2 regions of the Dactylosporangium darangshiense genome follow, and region 2 is predicted to be linked to the other one. Evidence: riboswitches for the same ligand, from Rfam matches in the RefSeq annotation. Region 2 holds a riboswitch; the other holds the start of a gene.
The links. A riboswitch is a leader RNA that binds a small molecule or an ion and turns the genes downstream of it on or off. The one in region 2 is predicted to bind ZMP and ZTP.
Positions count from the first base shown of each region.

Region 1: linked by a shared signal. The riboswitch ahead of ABD901_RS02365 (bifunctional 5,10-methylenetetrahydrofolate dehydrogenase/5,10-methenyltetrahydrofolate cyclohydrolase) and the one ahead of ABD901_RS13240 (serine hydroxymethyltransferase) in region 2 are both predicted to bind ZMP and ZTP.

Region 1 is NZ_BAABAT010000001.1:526,830-536,379, forward strand. Features, by position in the region: gene gnd (phosphogluconate dehydrogenase (NAD(+)-dependent, decarboxylating)) at 1-367, opposite strand, end outside; gene dnaN (DNA polymerase III subunit beta) at 384-1,514, opposite strand; gene dnaA (chromosomal replication initiator protein DnaA) at 2,439-4,115, opposite strand; gene rpmH (50S ribosomal protein L34) at 4,692-4,829, shown strand; gene rnpA (ribonuclease P protein component) at 4,865-5,395, shown strand; partial or broken gene yidD (membrane protein insertion efficiency factor YidD) at 5,392-5,663, shown strand; gene yidC (membrane protein insertase YidC) at 5,675-6,745, shown strand; gene ABD901_RS02360 (Jag family protein) at 6,857-7,612, shown strand; ZMP/ZTP riboswitch at 7,884-7,966, shown strand; gene ABD901_RS02365 (bifunctional 5,10-methylenetetrahydrofolate dehydrogenase/5,10-methenyltetrahydrofolate cyclohydrolase) at 7,984-8,904, shown strand; gene rsmG (16S rRNA (guanine(527)-N(7))-methyltransferase RsmG) at 9,416-9,550, shown strand, end outside.
Region 2 is NZ_BAABAT010000005.1:180,787-190,336, reverse strand. Features, by position in the region: gene ABD901_RS13245 (hypothetical protein) at 1-840, shown strand, start outside; gene ABD901_RS13240 (serine hydroxymethyltransferase) at 960-2,222, opposite strand; ZMP/ZTP riboswitch at 2,246-2,330, opposite strand; gene ilvD (dihydroxy-acid dehydratase) at 2,376-4,229, opposite strand; gene ABD901_RS13230 (acetolactate synthase large subunit) at 4,447-6,282, shown strand; gene ilvN (acetolactate synthase small subunit) at 6,297-6,815, shown strand; gene ilvC (ketol-acid reductoisomerase) at 6,840-7,853, shown strand; gene ABD901_RS13215 (TipAS antibiotic-recognition domain-containing protein) at 8,023-8,454, opposite strand; gene ABD901_RS13210 (hypothetical protein) at 8,662-9,042, opposite strand; gene serA (phosphoglycerate dehydrogenase) at 9,330-9,550, shown strand, end outside.

The DNA.
Region 1 (9,550 bases), on a different contig from region 2:
GCGCGTAGCCGTTGGTCCGCCCCCAGATGCCGCCGGACACGCCGACGTCGAGGTAGCCGATGCCCTTGGCGTCGAGCTTCTCCGCGCGGGGCTTGTCGTTGCTGAACCGCGAGTTGCCGCCGTCGATCACGATGTCGCCCGGCGCGAGCAGGCCGGAGAGCTCGTCGATGGTGGGCTCGGTGAACTGAACCGGCACCATGATCCACACCACGCGGGGCGCGGCGAGCTTCTCGACCAGTTCGTTGAGGGACGACACGTCCGTGACATCGGGGTGGTGGTCATAGCCGATGACCTCGTGCCCGGCGGCGCGCAGCCGCTCGCGCATGTTGAAGCCCATCCTGCCCAGGCCGATGAGACCGAGCTGCATTTGTGGTGCCTCCGAATCAGCTGCCGATGCGAACCGGCATGATCAAGTACCAGTACCCAGGGACGATCTCCCCATCATCCTTGGCCGGGGACATGACCGCAGGCTTCTTCGGGTCAGTGAACGACAGCACCGCAATGGGTGCGTCGAGCGCCTTGAGCCCGTCGAGCAGGTACTGGTGATTGAAGGCGATCGTCATCGGCTCGCCCTCGTACTGGCAGTCCATCGCCTCGCTGGCCCGCGCGTCCTCGCTGCCGCTGGCCTCCACGACCAGGCCGTCGGCGCTGAAGGACAGCCGCACCGGCGTCTGGCGCTCGGCCACGAGCCCGACGCGCCGGACCACCTCGTTGAGGGCCGCCACCGGAACCCGCGCCTGCGCGTTGTGGGTGTCGGGAAGCAGCGCCCGGACCTTCGGGAAGTCGCCTTCCAAAAGGCGGGACGTCGTACGCCGGGAGCCGCCGGCGAAGCCGATCATGCCGTCGCCGAGCTTGCCCCGCGACAGCGCGACCGACACGTTGCCGCCGAGCGGCCCGAGGGTCTTGGCGGTGTCGTCCAGGGTGCGCGCGGGCACCAGGGCGGCGACGCTCATGTCCGGCTCGTCCGGGTGCCACATCAGCTCGCGCACCGCGAGCCGGTAGCGGTCGGTCGCCAGCAGCGTCAGCTTGGTGCCCTCGAGCTCGATCCGCACGCCGGTGAGCATCGGCAGCGTGTCGTCACGGCCGGCGGCGACCGCGACCTGCGACACCGCCTTGGCGAACAGGGCCGCGTCGACGGCGCCCGCGGACTCGGGCATCTCCGGCAGCGACGGGTAGTCCTCGACCGGCATGGTCGGCAGCGTGAAGCGGGCGCTGCCGCAGGTGATCTCGACGTGCGAGCCGACCGCGGCGACGTCCACCGGCTTGGCCGGCAGCGACTTGGTGATCTCGGCGAGCAGGCGGCCCGACACCAGGGTCGCGCCGTCGGCGTCGGCCTGGACCTCGACGGTGACCTGGCTCGAAACCTCGTAGTCGAAGCTCGACACCTGCAGGCGGCCGTCGGCAACGCGCAGCAGGACGCCGGCGAGCACGGGCACCGAGGGGCGGCTGGGCAGGCTTTTGGCCGTCCAGGCGACGGCATCGGCGAGCGCGTCGCGCTCGACTCGGAACTTCATCGCGGTCCTCCCGCATTCTCTTCGGTACTTCATGTTCGCCGCTCGTCGCGCACCAGGTCCGGCGGCGCCGGCATGTGCTGCGGCAGTGTGATGTGCGGTGTGCGTGTGCCGTCTGATTCTCACCGGTCCGGTCGGCCGGTGGGGGGAAGTGGATGAGGTTCTCGAGCGGTAGCCGCCGTCCGCGGTGCGTCGGTCAGGCTCGCTCATCGAACCTTAGGGCCTCTCGGCGGCGGTCGTGCACCGACCCCGCCGAATCCGGCGGCCCGAGTCTGTCCACGCCCCGATGATTGTTTTTCTTCTCTTCTTAAAAGAAATTACCTTCGTAGTCATAGGGGGTGTGGATTCTGTGGAAAACCCTCGTCTTCGCAGGTCAGGCCACTTGGTTGACTTAGGATAAGCTGTGCATGGAGCGGTGTGTACAGCCCTGTGGATTGTGGACGAGTGATTGTCCACAGGCGTTGTCCACCGGTTGTCCACCGGTAATCCCCAGGGTTTGTCCACTGCTGTGGAAAACGTAGGGCCCAAACTCTGCTTACGCTCCGTCGCTCTACTGTTACCTTCCGGAAGCGTCCACATGACGTCCACATGCGATCCCCAGGAGTTATCCACAGGCTGTGAGCAACCCCTGTGAGCAATCGGTAGTCACCCGGTGACTCATCCCCGGAAGTTGGCACAAACAAAGTTATCCACAGGAAATCTGTGGACAGCGTGTGGACTTTGGGGACAACGACGCGAGCCCGGGCCCGAAGACACTGTGGACGACCTGGGGACAGTGTGTGGAAAACATAGGGCCACATGGCGACTTGCGGGAGGTCGGGTGCCTGTGGACACGGTGGAAAACCCGGTTGTCCACACCCTGTGATCAACCCCGGTGGACGACACCCGATCTGTGCATAACCACGATCGGGTGACGTCCGGCCGCCGTCAGGTCGTCTGCTTGATGCGGTTCGTCAGCTCCGCGATCTGGTTGTACAGCGAGCGCCGCTCCGCCATCTGCTGGCGAATCTTGCGGTCGGCGTGCATCACCGTCGTGTGGTCGCGGCCGCCGAACGCCTGCCCGATGCGGGGCAGCGACAGGTCGGTGAGCTCGCGGCACAGGTACATGGCGACCTGGCGCGCGTTGACGAGCACCCGCGAGCGGCTGTGCCCGCGCAGGTCCTCGAGGCTCACGCCGAAGTAGTCGGCCGTCGACGCCATGATCTGGTCGGCGGTGATCTCCGGGCCCGAGCCGTCCGGAATGAAGTCGCGCAGGACCTCCTCGGCCAGGCCGAGCTCGACCGGCGAGCGGGTCAGGTTCGCAAACGCGGTGACCCGGATCAGCGCGCCCTCGAGTTCACGGATGGACGAAGCGATGCGCGACGCGATGAACTCGAGCACGTCCGGCGGCGCGAACAGCCGCTCCTGCGCCGCCTTCTTCTGCAGGATGGCGATGCGCGTCTCGAGGTCCGGCGGCTGGATGTCGGCGAGCAGGCCCCACTCGAACCGCGTGCGCAGCCGGTCCTCGAGCGTGGCGAGCTGGCGGGGTGAGCGGTCGGAGCTGATCACGATCTGCTTGTTCGCATTGTGCAGCGTGTTGAAGGTGTGGAAGAACTCCTCCTGGGTGCGCTCGCGGGTCTCCAGGAACTGGATGTCGTCGATCAGGAGGATGTCCACGTCGCGGTACCGACGCTGGAACGCTTGTGTCTTGTCGTCGCGCAGCGAGTTGATGAAGTCGTTCGTGAACTCTTCCGTCGACACGTACCGCACGAACCGCGCGTTGCCGAGCATCGTCGCGTACTGCCCGATGGCGTGCAGCAGGTGCGTCTTGCCCAGCCCCGAGCCGCCGTAGATGAACAGCGGGTTGTAGGCCTTCGCCGGCGACTCGGCCACGGCGACCGACGCGGCATGCGCGAAGCGGTTCGAGGACCCGATGACGAACGTTTCGAAAGTGTACTTCGGGTTCAGGCGATTTCCGGCGGAGTCCCCGGCCGGCGTCGGCGCGCCTCGGCGGTCGTCGCGGCCGGTGCCCGGCGTCGACGGGCGCGCCGGCGGTTCGCTCACCGTCGCCGGCCCGCTCATGCCATAGGACGGCTGCTCGAACCGGCCCGCATCGGCGGCGGCCTCGACGGCGGTGCCGGAGTGCTCGTTGCGCCACGAGTCGGAGGCCGGCTTCTCGCCGGGAAGGTCGAACAGGCGGTCGTGCTCCGGCCGTGGTACCTCCACAGTCCCGCGGTTCTCGAGACTTCCCCGCCCGTCCATTGGCAGCCGCTCGTCCGCTGCGAGATCGGGCAGCTGCTGGCGCAGGGAGGCCGAGGCGCCGTTGGACCAGTGCGAGGCCGACGGCGACGGCAGCGCCGGCGCGTCCTCCGGCGGCCGGACGGTCACGGCCACCTGGATGGCGCGGCCCAGCAGCCGCGAGAGCGCCTCGGTGATGACCGGCCGCAGCCGGCTCTCGATCATGTCGCGCGAGTACGAGTCGGGCACGGACAGCAGCGCGGTGTCCTCGACGATCGCCCGCAGCCTGGTCATGCGCAGGTATGCACGTTGCTGCGCCGAATCGATACCGTCGGCGAGCTGATCCGTAGCTGCATTCCAGATCGCTGCGAGGTCGGTGTCAGTCACCGTTCGCGCACCCCCATCATCATTCGCGGCCCCCACCGCGAGTGGACGGTGCCCGGTTCTTCCCGCCGTCCTCGGCCATTGTCCACAGGTTTTCCACAACCTGTGTATCAACGAGTCATGTGCCGTGGACGGATCGTCCTGTCTCCCCCTCGCCCGTGCTGACTGTGCGGTGATCAGCGCATACGCAGAGGTGGTGCAGGTCGGGCGCGCGCCTCTTCCCCCTTGTCGAGCGCCTCTTCGAGCCAGAAAGTCCGTTTTGCCCCGCCGCCGGTCGTCGCGGTGTCTACCGGCAACCGGGCACGTTAACAGCGTTGTCCACAACCACTCAACCGTTGTCCACAACGAACCTGTGGATTTCGGCCCTGACCTGGGGATTCTTTGTTCACATCCCCGGGGCTGATCGCCACCGGGCGGCGCGCGTCGTTGATCGTTGACGGTGAGTAGGGTGGCGCGTACCCTGTTTCGGTTGGAGCACCGGTCCCTGGTAAACTCCAAGCCACCGATCGACATCCTGTGGGCGCGCCGGCATTTTCAGCCAAGTCGGGTCCACGCCAAGCCACGAAGACGGAGCCCGACGTGAGCAAGCGCACCTTCCAGCCGAACAACCGCCGGCGCGCGAAGACCCACGGCTTCCGGCTGCGCATGCGCACCCGCGCCGGCCGTGCGATCCTCTCGGCGCGCCGCGCCAAGGGGCGCGACCGCCTTTCGGCCTGAGCCTGACCAGACGACCGCGCCCTCCGGGAGGCAGCGTGCTTGCGGCCGGTCAGCGACTGCGGCGGCGGGAAGACTTCGCCGCCACCATTCGCAACGGCCGTCGGGCCGGTCGGGGGGCTGTGGTCGTGCACTTCCTCAACCCCGGGCCACCGTGGCCCGGGGTTGATCCGTTTTCGTCCCCTGCTGAGCCGTCTGGGGGCTCTGAGGGTGTCGCACCGTCTTTGTCCCCTTCTCCCTCGCCTGATGGTGCTGGCGAGGCCTCCGGAGATGTGGACCTGAGGGGATCGTCCGACGACGCTTCGGTCACCGGGACTCCGGGTGCTCCGGCCGCTCGCGCCGGGTTTGTCGTTTCCAAGGCCGTCGGCAACGCTGTGGTGCGCAACGCCGTGAAGCGGCGCCTGCGGCACCTCGTCCGCCCGCGCCTGGCCGACCTGCCGGCCGGCTCCGTGATCGTCGTGCGAGCGCTGCCGGAGGCGGCTCGCGCGGGGTACCACCAACTGGAGCAGGATCTTGACGCGGCGCTGCAGGCCGCGCGCCGACCGAGAAACCGAGGTGACCGTCGATGAACGCCGGAGCCCGGATCGTGACCGCTCCTATCGTCGCGTACCGTCGTTGGGTAAGCCCGGCGTTGCCGGCGCGTTGTCGGTTCTACCCGTCGTGCAGCGCTTATGCCCTGGAGGCGGTCAGCACCCACGGCGTGATCCGGGGAATCGGTCTCGCGATCTGGCGGCTGCTGCGCTGCCACCCATTCCACCCCGGTGGGTTCGACCCGGTGCCTCCGCGCCGGGGACACTCGCCCGAGCCCGAGTCGACGTGACTGGAGCAGTGTCGTGATTAGCAAGCTGATGGGCGGGATCTACTGGCTGATCTCGAAGGTGATGCTGTTCTGGCACACCGTCTGGGATTCGATCATGCCGGATCACCGCGTGCTGGGCACCAACTGGCAGTGGGTCCTGGCGATCGTCTTCCTGGTGATCACCGTCCGGGTCGTGCTCTTCCCCATTTTCGTCAAGCAGATCAAGTCGCAGCGCGCGATGCAGGCGATCCAGCCGAAGATGAAGGAACTTCAGGAGAAGCACAAGAGCGACCGGGAGACCCTCCAGAAGGAGGTCATGAAGCTCTACCAGGAGGAGAAGGTCAACCCGCTCATGGGCTGCCTTCCGATGTTCCTGCAGATCCCGGTCTTCATCGGCCTCCTGCACGTGCTGCGCCACCTCAAGCCCGGCACGTCCGACCACCAGATGCAGCTGTACGGCTGGACGAAGGACGAGTTCCTCAGCGCCGTCGACGCCCGCCTGTTCGACGCCCCGATCGTCGCGAAGTTCAGCAGCAGCGCCGATGACCTCATCAAGATCGAGGCCCACTCGACCACGGTCAAGATCGTGGCCGCCTGCCTCGTCGCGCTGATGATCACGACGACCTACCTGACGCAGCGTCAGATGATCAAGAAGACGGGCTGGAACACCGACCCGCAGCAGCGCATGATCCAGAAGTTCATGCTCTACGGCATCCCGTTCTTCACGCTGACCTCCGGCTGGTACTTCCCGATCGGCGTCATCATCTACTGGGTCACGAACAACGCCATCACGCTGGGCCAGCAGTACTGGGTGCTGCACAAGTACCCGCCGCCGGCGAGCGCGACGACCAGCACCGTGCCGTTCAAGGGCACCGGCGGCACCGCGAAGGTGGCCGAGTCGAAGCCGAGCGGCCTGGGCGCCCTGTTCAGCCGCGCCAAGGAAGAGGCCGCCGCGCAGCGGTCCAACGGCAAGGGCCCCGCGAAGGCGACCGGCGCCAAGGCCACCGGCGCGAAGGCGACCGACGCGGCCGCCAACGGCGCCCCTTCCCGCGCCCCGAAGCCGGGCGCGAAGCCGATCAACCCGAAGAAGGGTGGCGCCGCGAAGCGGCAGTCGGGTTGATGCGACCCCGCCGGGCCACCTCTCAGTCGGCCCGGCGCGGGGCGCTCCCTGTAGCAACCCACCCCTCACCGACGACCTGTGACGGCGCCTCGGCGCCCCAAACAAGCGGAGATGAGTTTCGTGACCGACACCACCAATGATCTCGACGCGGCGGCCGTGGCCCGGGACGAGGACAAGGACGTGGACCAGGCCGAGCACCGTGACGCCACGGCCGAAGCCGACGCCGACCTCGCCGACGCCAACGCGGACGACGAGGACGACGAGGCGGACGAGGAGACTGACGAGGACGAGGAAGCCGACGAGGACGAGGGCGACGAGGAGGCCGAGGACGACGAAGAGGCCGACGGCGACTCGGAGGCCAAGGCCGGCTCCGGTTCGGGCCGCGCCGCCACCGACCTGTTCCGCGAGAGCGAGATCGCGGCCGACTACGTCGAGGGCCTGCTGGACATCCTCGACTACGACGGCGACATCGACGAGCTGGTCGTGAGCGGGCGCCCGGTCGTCGAGGTCGTCGAGGGCGGCGACGGCTCGGGCAAGCGCCTGCAGGCCTTGGTCGGCCAGCGCGGCGCCACCCTCGAGGCGCTGCAGGAGCTCAGCCGGCTGGCCGTGTTCCGGCAGACCGGTTCGCCGAGCCGCCTTCTGCTCGACGTCGGCGGCTACCGCGCCCTGCGCCGCAAGGAGCTCGGCGCGATCGCGAAGAACGCTGCGGAGAAGGTGAAGGAGTACGGCGAGGCCGTGCGGCTGGAGCCCATGAGCGCCTTCGAGCGCAAGTGCGTGCACGACGTCATCAACGCCCTGCCCGGCGTCGAGAGCGAGTCGGAGGGCGTGGAGCCGTCCCGCCGGATTGTGGTCCGCCCGACCGCCTAGCTCTCAGTACCACTCACCGCCCCAACCGCGAGCTAGCGGTTGGGGCGGTTTCGTTTGTGAGCCTCGTGCCCGCGTCTTGTGTTCCTCGTGCCCGCGGTGGCCGGGCTTGCCCTTGTCGCATCCCTCGGCTTTCTGTCACGGTTCCTCTCGCCCCGCTCTCGCCCTCTCCGCCTTTCCCTCTCCGGCTCTCTCACTCCCCGTTCTCTCCGCTCTCCGGACGCGACCTGTTCGGGATGACCGTCTCGAGGCGAAGGCGGGCAGTCGGGCATAATCAAAGTGACGCGACTGGCGGCACCAAGGATGGGCAACCATCGGGAAGCCTCGTCGTGGGAGTCGACCGCCTGGGCTTCCACGCATTTGCGAGGAGCCGTATGTCCAACCAGTCGACCGCTCTTTCCGCCCCCGCTGACGCCACGCACACGGCACGCCTCCTCCCCGGCGCACCGGTAGCCGACGAGATCCTCGCCGACGTCGAGTCCCGCGTATCGGCCCTCCGCTCCCGCGGCATCACCCCGTCGCTGGCCACGATTCTCGTCGGCGACGACGACGCTAGCGCCGGCTACATCCGGATCAAGCAGCGCCAGGCCGCCGCCCTGGGCTTCGCCTCCCCGCATCAGCACCTCCCGGCGACCGCCACCCAGGCCGACCTGCACGCCGCCATCGACGCCTTCAACGCGGACCCGGATGTGCACGCGCTCCTGATCCAGTACCCGACGCCGGCCCACCTGGACTACGACGCCGCCCTCATGCGGGTCGACCCGGACAAGGACGTCGACGGCATGCACCCCCTGAACCTGGGCCGCCTGGCCGCCGGCATCCCCGGCCCGCTCCCCTGCACCCCCGCCGGCATCGAGGCGCTGTTGGCCCACCACGGCATCCCGGTGAGCGGCCGCGAGGTCGTGATCCTGGGTCGCGGCGCAACGCTGGGCCGCCCCTTGGCGATGCTCCTGGCCCAGAAGCGCCCAACCGCAAACGCCGCCGTGACGGTCGTCCACACCGGCGTCGCCGACTGGCCCCGCTACACCCGCCGCGCCGACATCCTCATCGCCGCGGCCGGCGTTCCTGGCATCATCCAACCCGAGCACGTACGCCCCGGCGCTGTCGTCATCGGCGGCGGCGTTCGCTACGAGGGCCGCCGCCTCCTCCCCGACGTAGACGAGTCCTGCGCCACGGTCGCCGGCGCCATCACCCCCCGCGTAGGCGGCGTAGGCCCCACCACGGTCGCAATGCTCTTCCGCAACGCCATCGAGGCCGCGGAGCGCGCTGTTTCACGTGAAACGGCCGAGGAGTGAGAGGTCCCCTGAGTCGCCTCGCGCCTCTGTAGAGCCGCCGTCCTCACACCGTCGCGCCATCGTCCCCACCGCCCCGCCTCCGACTGTTCGGAGGCGGGGCGCTCCGTTTCGCCGAGTCCGCGCTGCGGTTCCCTCCGGGCCGGGGTTCTGTCCGCGCCGCGGTTCCTCCGCGTCGCGGTTCCTCCGCGCCGCCGGTTCTCTCCGCGCCGGGTTCTGTCCGCGCAACCGGATCTCTCCGCGCCAGGGTCCTTCCGTCGTCTCCACCGTCTTCACGCCGCGGGTTCTCTCCGGGCCGACGTTCCGTCATCGGCTCCACGCCGCGGTTCATCTCGCGCCGCGGCTCGCCCCGGGCCGCAGTCCCCACGCGCTGCAGTCCTCCAGGGCTTGCTCTCTTCCGCGTCGCGGTCCTCCACGGGCGCTGTTTCACGTGAAACAGCGTGCGATCGAGGAACGGCCGAGGCGCGATCCCCCACGTCCGAGGCGACGGCGTTGGGCATGGTTTGCTTGACGGATGGACGGTGCAGTACCCAGCGATATCCTCCCCGCCGCCGAGAAGGCATTCGGCGATCGGCTTCCCGAGGCTCGGCGGTTCGCCGAGCTGCTCGTGACCGACGGCGTCGTGCGGGGCCTCATCGGCCCTCGCGAG
Region 2 (9,550 bases):
CAGTTCGCGGCCGACCGCGGGCGCGAGCCGCAGTTTCCTGGGCGCGAGGACCAGTTCGCGGCCGAGCGTGGGCGCGAGCCGCAGTTCCCCGGGCGTGAGCAGCAGTTCCCGGGAGGCGCGCAACAGGGCCCGGGCGGCCAGGAAGAGGCCTGGTGGGACGGGCCGGCGGGCGAGCCGGGCAAGCCCGCTGAGGCGGCCGAGAAGCCGAAGCGGTCGCGCTGGGGGCGGAGCAAGGACAAGGACGCCGGCAAGGGCAAGGCGCCGGAGGTGCCGGCCGCGGACGACTGGGCGGCGGGGGAGCCGGGCGACCGCAGCGGGTGGGCCACCGAGTCGACCAGCCGGTGGGACCGCAATGCGCCGCGAGACGTGCCGGGCGGCGAGCCGGGCCGACGCGGACAGTCCGGCCAGCCGGGCCAGGGCCAGCCGGGCCAGGGTGGGCCGAGCCAGGGCGGGCCGGGGCAGGCCGGGTTCGGGCAGGGCGGGTTGGGCTACGCCGGCCAGCCGAGCCAGGGCGGGCCGGGCTACGCGGACCGGCCGAACCAGGGCGGGCCGAACCCCACAGGCCAGCCGGGCCAAGGCGAGCCGAACTTCGGCGGGCAGCCGGGTCAGGCGGGGCCGGGCTTCGGCGGGCCGTCGGGCCAGGGCGAGCGAACCGAGCGACCGGGGCGCGGGCAGGACGACTGGGGCGGGCCGGGCAGGTCCGAGCGCGGCGGCCAGGAGCGGGTCCCCGAGCAGCGCAATCGGGAGGCCGGGGCGTTCGAAGACCTCGCGCCCCTCGAGCTCAACCTCGACGAGGAGCCGAAGGAGAAGTCGTCGCGCCGCTTCCTAAGGCGCAAATAACGAAAAGGCCCGGAGACCAAAGGGCGCCCGAGAACCAAAGGCGCCGGAACATACAGACAGAGGCATGCAAGAAGGGCGCCCCGCCGGAAACGGCGGGGCGCCCTCGTTGTGACGCAGGATCAGCGCCAGCCGGCCATCGGGTAGGCGGAGAGCAGTTCGCGGACCTCGCCGGCGATGGTGTCCAGCGACGGCTCGTCGTCCTTGATCGCGGCGTCCACCGCGCGCGAGATCCAGTCGGCGACCTGGGGCATCTGGGCCTCGGTCAGGCCGCGCGTGGTCAGCGCGGGGGTGCCGAGGCGCACGCCCGAAGGGTCGAAGGGCTTGCGGGTGTCGTACGGGACGGTGTTGTAGTTCGTCTCGATGCCCGCGCGGTCCAGGGCCTTCGCGGCCGGCTTGCCGCCGATGCCCTTGCCCGTCAGGTCGAGCAGGATGAGGTGGTTGTCGGTGCCGCCGGAGACCAGGTCGAAGCCGCGCTCGATGAGGGCGTCGGCCAGGGCCTTGGCGTTGGCGACGATCTGGTGCGCGTACGCCGAGAAGGCCGGCTTCGCCGCCTCGCCCAGCGCCACCGCGATGCCGGCCGTCGTGTGGTTGTGCGGGCCGCCCTGCAGGCCAGGGAAGACGGCCTTGTCGATGGCCTTCGCGTGCGCCTCGTCGCACATGAGCATCGCGCCGCGCGGGCCGCGCAGGGTCTTGTGCGTCGTGGTCGAGATGACCTCGGCGTGGCCGACCGGGGACGGGTGCGCGCCGCCGGCGATCAGGCCGGCGATGTGGGCGATGTCCGCGACGAGCACGGCGCCGACCTCGCGGGCGATCTCGGCGAAGCGCGGGAAGTCGATCGTGCGCGGGATCGCGGTGCCGCCCGAGAAGATCAGCTTCGGCCGCTCGCGCAGCGCGATGTCGCGGACCTCGTCGAAGTCGACGCGGCCGTCCTCCTTGCGCACGGTGTACTGCACCGCGCGGAACCAGGCGCCGGTCGCCGACACCGACCAGCCGTGGGTCAGGTGGCCGCCCATCGGCAGCGCCATGCCCATGATGGTGTCGCCCGGCTTGGCCAGGGCCATGTACACGGCGAGGTTCGCCGGCGAGCCCGAGTACGGCTGCACGTTGGCGTGGTCCACGCCGAACACCGACTTGGCGCGGGCGATCGCCAGCTCCTCGATCGGGTCGATGTACTTCTGGCCCTCGTAGTACCGCTTGCCGGGGTAGCCCTCGGAGTACTTGTTGGTGAGGACCGTGCCGGTCGCCTCGAGGACGGCCTGCGAGACGTAGTTCTCCGAGGCGATCATGCGCAGCGTGTCGTGCTGCCGCTCGGCCTCGTGCTGGATCAGGCCGGCCAGCTCCGGGTCGGCCTCGGTGAGGGCCGTCAGTGCTGGGACGTGCATGGGCTTCCTCCTGGCAGGTGCCGATCGGGCACCCAGGCGCGCGGTGCCGGCGATTCTTTGGGAGCTCCCCGGTGGTCGGTTCCACCTTGATGTGCGCCAGTCGCAGATGACGCCGCCGATCGTAGTGGAACCGGCCGCCCGAGGAGTGGCCGGTTACGGAACGCGCCGGTAAGCCCCGTCACTGGCCGAGGTGGCCATCGAGGCGTAAGCGCGCAAAGCGGCGGAGACCGGGCGTTCGCGGTCGGCCGGCGTGTACGGCCGGTCGCGCTTGTCCTGCTCGATGCGCCGCGCGGTGAGCTCCTCCTCGGACACCCGCAGCTCGATCGAGCGCGCCGGGATGTCGATCTCGATGAGGTCGCCCTCCTGGACGAGGGCGATGAGGCCGCCGCCCGCCGCCTCGGGGCTGATGTGGCCGATCGAGAGTCCGGAGGTACCCCCGGAGAAACGACCGTCGGTGATGAGCGCGCACGCCCGGCCGAGGCCGCGGCCCTTGAGGAACGAGGTCGGGTACAGCATCTCCTGCATCCCCGGCCCGCCCTTCGGCCCCTCGTAGCGGATCACCACGACGTCGCCGGCGACGACCTGCTTGGCGAGGATGCCGTCCACGGCCGACTCCTGCGACTCGAAGACGCGGGCGGGGCCGGAGAAGCGCAGGTTCTCCTCGGGCACGCCGGCGGTCTTCACGACGCAGCCGTCGGGCGCGAGGTTGCCGAACAGGATCGCGAGCCCGCCGTCGGCGGTGTAGGCGTGCTCGACGCTGCGGATGCACCCGTTCGCGGCATCAACGTCCAGCGAGTTCCACCGGTTCGTCGTCGAGAACGGTTCGGTCGTGCGAACCCCTCCGGGTGCGGCGTGGAAGAGCTCGAGCGCCTCCTCCGACGGGGAAGCGGCGCGGATGTCCCACTTGTCCAGCCATTCCCGGAATGTTGCTGAATGAACCGATGAGACGGACTCGTCCAGCAGGCCACCGCGGGAAAGCTCACCCATGATCGCCGGAATGCCACCGGCCCGGTGCACGTCCTCCATGTGGTACTTCTGCGTGTTGGGCGCCACCTTGGCCAGGCACGGCACCCGGCGCGAGATCGCGTCGATGTCGGCCACGGTGAAGTCGAGTTCGGCCTCGCGCGCGGCGGCCAGCAGGTGCAGGACGGTGTTGGTCGAGCCGCCCATCGCGACGTCCAGCGCCACCGCGTTCTCGAAGGCGGGCCGAGAGGCGATCGCGCGCGGCAGCACCGAGGCGTCGTCGTCGTTGTAGTACCGACGGCAAAGATCGACGATCAAGGACCCGGCGCGCTCGAACAACGCGCGCCGCATGGCGTGCGTGGCCAGCGTCGAGCCGTTGCCGGGCAGCGCGAGCCCGATCGCCTCGGTCAGGCAGTTCATGGAGTTGGCGGTGAACATGCCGGAACAGGAGCCGCACGTCGGGCAGGCGGAGCGCTCGATCTGGCCGAGCTGCTCGTCCGTGACGGCCTCGTTGGCGGAGGCGATCATCGCGTCGATGAGGTCGAGCTTGGCGTCCTTCTCGTGGACGACGCCCTCGATCGCGATGGTCTTGCCGGCTTCCATGGGGCCGCCGGAGACGAAGACGGTTGGGATGTTGAGGCGGAGGGCGGCGAGCAGCATGCCGGGCGTGATCTTGTCGCAGTTGGAGATGCACACGAGGGCATCGGCGCAGTGTGCCTGCACCATGTACTCGACGGCGTCGGCGATGAGCTCGCGACTGGGCAGCGAGTAGAGCATCCCGCCGTGGCCCATGGCGATGCCGTCGTCGACGGCGATGGTGTTGAACTCCTTGGCGACCCCACCCGCCTCCGCAACCGCGTCGGCGACGATCATGCCGAGGTTGCGAAGATGGACGTGGCCCGGCACGAACTGCGTGAAACTGTTGGCGATGGCGACAATCGGCTTGCCGAAGTCGGAGTCGGTCATGCCGGTGGCGCGCCACAGGGCGCGTGCGCCGGCCATGTTGCGACCAGAAGTGGAGGTCTTGGACCGCAGCTCGGGCATACCTGCGAGTCTGACACGTTCCGCATCCTGGGATCGGTTGACTCAGGCGGTGAGATGCGTCAGAGTGGGCACATGTCGTCGAGGTCGCTCCGAGTACTTATCATCTAGCGCGCCGACGCCTGCCGTCAGCGCGCTAGCCCCCCGTGCCCAGCACGTGGGGTTTTTTCATGTCCGGGGCTGAAAACCAAGACACCTTCGAGCGAAAGTGCGAACAGCGATGACGAGACCCACGCCAGAAGTCCTCGCCCACCGAGCGCATCCCACGCCGCCGGCGGCCGACAAGAAGCCCGCGCCGAACACCCAGGCGGAGCTGCTCACCGGCGCGCAGGTACTCGTCCGCTCGCTCGAGGCGCTCGGCGCCGACGTCGTGTTCGGCATCCCCGGCGGCGCGATTCTGCCCGCGTACGACCCGCTGTTCGACTCCGAGAACGTCCGGCACATCCTGGTCCGCCACGAGCAGGGCGCCGGCCACGCCGCGACCGGCTACGCGCAGGCCACCGGCAAGGTCGGCGTCTGCATGGCCACCTCGGGCCCGGGCGCGACCAACCTGGTGACGCCGATCGCCGACGCCTACATGGACTCGGTCGCGATGGTCGCCATCACCGGCCAGGTCGCCTCCGCGTCCATCGGCACCGACGCCTTCCAGGAGGCGGACATCGCCGGCATCACGCTGCCGATCACCAAGCACAACTACCTGGTCAAGAGCGGCGAGGAGCTGCCGCGGGTGCTCGCCGAGGCCTTCCACCTGGCCGGCACCGGGCGCCCCGGCCCGGTCCTCGTCGACATCCCGAAGGACGTGCTGCAGAAGCAGACGACGTTCAAGTGGCCGCCGGTGCTGGAGCTGCCCGGGTACCACCCGACGCTGCACCCGCACGGCAAGCAGATCCGCGAGGCAGCCCGCCTGATCGCCGCCGCGAAGCGCCCCGTCCTCTACGTCGGCGGCGGCGTGATCAAGGCGCACGCCTCCGAGGTGCTGCTCAAGCTCGCCGAGCTGACCGGCGCCCCGGTGGTCACGACGCTGATGGCCCGCGGCGCGTTCCCGGACTCCCACCCGCAGCACATGGGCATGCCCGGCATGCACGGCACGGTCGGCGCCGTCTACGCGCTGCAGAAGTCGGACCTGCTGATCGCCCTCGGCGCCCGCTTCGACGACCGCGTCACCGGCGAGCTGTCCACGTTCGCGCCCAACGCGCAGATCATCCACGCCGACATCGACCCGGCCGAGATCGGCAAGAACCGCACGGCGGACGTGCCGATCGTCGGCGATGCCAAGCACGTCATCGAGGAGCTCATCGCCGCGGTGACCGCCGAGCACGCCGTCGGGCACCGGCCCACGCTGAAGGAGTGGTGGGCGACGCTGGACGACATCCGCGGCCGCTACCCCCTCGGCTACGAGGAGCCCGCGGACGGGACGCTGTCGCCGCAGTACGTCATCGAGCGCATCGGCAAGATCGTCGGCCCGGACGCGATCTACACCGCCGGCGTCGGCCAGCACCAGATGTGGGCGGCGCAGTTCATCCAGTACGAGCACCCGGCCACATGGCTGAACTCCGGCGGACTGGGCACCATGGGCTACGCGGTCCCGGCCGCGATGGGCGCCAAGGTCGGCCGGCCGGACGCGACGGTCTGGGCGATCGACGGCGACGGCTGCTTCCAGATGACCAACCAGGAGCTCGCGACCTGCGCCCTGGAGGGCATCCCGATCAAGGTCGCCGTCATCAACAACGGCAACCTGGGCATGGTCCGGCAGTGGCAGACGCTGTTCTACGACCAGCGGTACTCCAACACCGAGCTCGGCACCCACAAGCACCGCATCCCGGACTTCGTGAAGCTCGCCGACGCCCTGGGCTGCGTCGGGCTGCGCTGCGAGACCAAGCGCGACGTCGACGCGACGATCGAGGCCGCGATGAAGGTCACCGACCAGCCGGTCGTGATCGACTTCGTGGTCGGCAAGGATGCCATGGTGTGGCCGATGGTCGCGGCCGGCACGAGCAACGACGAGATCATGTTCGCGCGGGGCGTCCGTCCCGCGTTCGACCAGGACGACGTGTAGGAGTCGAGGAGATCATGGCCAAGCACACGCTGTCCGTCCTGGTGGAGAACAAGCCCGGCATACTGGCCCGCGTCGCCGGCCTCTTCGCACGGCGCGGCTTCAACATCGACTCCCTGGCCGTCGGCGAGACCGAGCACCCCGAGGTCTCCCGGATGACGATCGTGGTCAACGCGGACGAATCGCCGCTGGAACAGGTCACCAAGCAGCTCAACAAGCTCGTGCAGGTCCTGAAGATCGTCGAACTCGACACCACCGCCAGCGTCCAGCGCGAGCTGCTGCTGGTGAAGGTGCGCGCGGAACGCCCGGTGCGCTCACAGGTCCTCGAGACCGTGAACCTGTTCCGGGCCCGCGTGGTCGACGTCGCCGCTGACGCCCTCACCATCGAGGCGACCGGCACGTCGGAAAAGCTGGACGCGCTGCTTCGTGACCTGGAGCCGTTCGGTATCAAGGAAATGGTCCAGTCCGGCGTCGTGGCCATCGGCCGCGGTTCGCGCTCCATCACGACCGGTCCGGCGCTCCGCGCCGCATCCTGAAAATCTGTGAAAGGAAACACGACAATGCCCGCCGAGGTGTTTTACGACGACGACGCCGACCTGTCGTTGATCCAGGCCCGTAAGGTCGCGGTGCTGGGTTACGGCAGCCAGGGCCACGCTCACGCGCTGTCCCTGCGTGACTCCGGCGTCGACGTGCGCATCGGCCTGCCCGAGGGTTCCAAGAGCCGCGCGAAGGCCGAGGAGCAGGGCCTGCGCGTCCTCACCCCGGCCGAGGCGACCGCCGAGGCGGACGTGATCATGATCCTCGCGCCCGACACGGCGCAGCGCTCGCTCTACGCCGACCACGTGGCCCCGAACCTGACCGCCGGCAAGGCGCTCTTCTTCGGCCACGGCCTCAACATCCGCTTCGGGCTGATCACGCCCCCCGCGGACGTGGACGTGTGCATGGTCGCCCCGAAGGGCCCCGGCCACCTGGTCCGCCGCCAGTTCGTCGACGGCAAGGGCGTGCCCTGCCTGGTCGCCGTCGAGCAGGACGCCACCGGCACCGCGCTGCAGCTGGCCCTGGCCTACGCGGCCGGCATCGGCGGCACCCGCGCCGGCGTCATCAAGACCACGTTCAAGGAGGAGACCGAGACCGACCTGTTCGGCGAGCAGGCCGTCCTCTGCGGCGGCGCGTCGGCGCTGGTCCAGACCGGTTTCGAGGTGCTCACCGAGGCGGGCTACGCCCCGGAGATCGCCTACTTCGAGTGCCTGCACGAGCTCAAGCTGATCGTGGACCTGATGTACGAGGGCGGCATCGCCCGCATGCGCTACAGCGTCTCCGACACCGCCGAGTACGGCGACTACACCCGCGGCCCGCGCGTCATCGACGCCCGGACCAAGGAGGAGATGAAGCGCATCCTGGGCGAGATCCAGTCGGGCGAGTTCGCCCGCGAGCTGATCGCCGAGGACGACGCGGGCCGCCCGAACTTCATCAAGTACCGCGAGCAGGGCGCCGCTCACCCGATCGAGGAGACCGGCAAGAAGCTGCGCGCGATGATGAGCTGGGTCGACCGCCCCATCACCGAGACGGCCTGACCTGACGGAAAAGCCCCCGGCCGTTTCGGTCGGGGGCTTTTTTCTTATGCGCTTTTTTCTTTATGCATGACTCGGGTCCGTGCAACTGACGACCGTTGTTCCCACCAGACACCGCTGCGGGCCTGGCGGCCCTCCGCTGCCACCTCCGCGTTGCCAAGGGCAACCCCGTTCAGCTGAGACGGTCGGCGTTGGCGTGGATGGCGTCGCGGATGTACTGCGCCAGCCCCGGATGCTCCGTGTCGTAGTTGGCCGTGAACCGCGGATCGGCGACGTACATGTCCCCGAGCCCCCGGTGGATCTCCAGCGAGCAGTCGTAGAACCACCGCCCGATGTGCTCCCGGTGCGCCTCGGCGAGATCCATGGCGATCGGATCGTCCGCCGGCACCCCGCGTTCGAACGCGTCCGCGAACGCCGCGGTGTGAGCGCTCGCCTCGCCCTTGACCCGCGCCCAGTCCTCCTTGGTGTACCGGGCGGTCCGCCGCGCCGACTCCCGATGCGCTTCCGTGTCCCCCCACCGCTGCTCGGCCTCCTCGGCATGCCGATCGGGATCGAACTCCCCGAACAGCTCCCGCTTCTCCTCAGGCGTCAAGTTCGTCGTCATGCCTGCAAGCGTGGAGTCTCCAGCAACTGGAGAGTCAACGTCTTTGCTCGGAAAAATCCAGACGCTGACGCGTCCGGATTTTTCCGACTTATCAGCATAAAACGGGGTTCATGACGAACCTCGGCCAACGACCGCAGGTCAACCGCGAGCGGCCCCGGCGGGTGGGGAGTACCCGCCGGGGCCGCGGCCTCCTGACCAGCGCTGCGATCAGGACCGGACGTAGTCGCCGGCGTCGCCCTGGTACTCCTTGGCGTCGTAGTCCTTCGCGTCCGCGTCGTAGTCCTTGCCGTCGTAGTCCTTCGCGTCGTAGTCCTTGGCGTCCCCGTCGTAGTCCTGGGCCTCGTGGTCGGCGGCGTAGTCCTTCTGCTCCTCGTCGTACGCCTGCTCGTGCCCGGCCTCGTACTCGTGCACCCGCTCCTGGATCCGCTCGATCGCCTCGTGGATCTTCTCCTCGTACGACTCGTGCCCGGCGGCCTCGTAACCGGCGTGCTGGTCGTAGCCGGCCTGCTCGTGCTGGTCGTACGCAGGCTCCTCGTAGCCGGCCTGCTCATGCCCGGCGTCGTAGTCGCCGTCGTAGTACTCGCTCATCCGTGCTCTCCTCGCCGGTTGGGACGGTGTCGCTGACGCCGGTGGACACGGCCCCGCGAGGCCTCCGGGTTCAGGCCGGCGGCGTCAGGAGTGCGACACCCGGACGGTGGCATGTGATCGCGCTCACGTCTTCGCGGACCTGGGCCGTTGTGATGCCGGGCCTACCATCGCCTGAAGGACCGACCGCCCGGACCTGAATCGTTTCCCCGATGCGTGGCGGGCAGTGCCGCACGCCCGCAGCCAGGGCCAACTGCAGCCGACCGAAGCCATGGAAGTCGAGGACGCATATGACCCTCCCTCCTGATCGCCCGGTGGTGCTCATCGCCGAGGAGCTGGCCCCGTCCGCTCTCGAGGTGCTCGCCGACGACTACGACGTTCGCCACATCGACGGCACGGACCGCCCCGCCCTGCTGGCCGCGCTCACCGATGCGAGCGCCGTGATCGTTCGCAGCGCCACCCAGATCGACGCCGAGGCGGTCGCCGCGGCTCCCCGGCTGAAGGTCGTCGC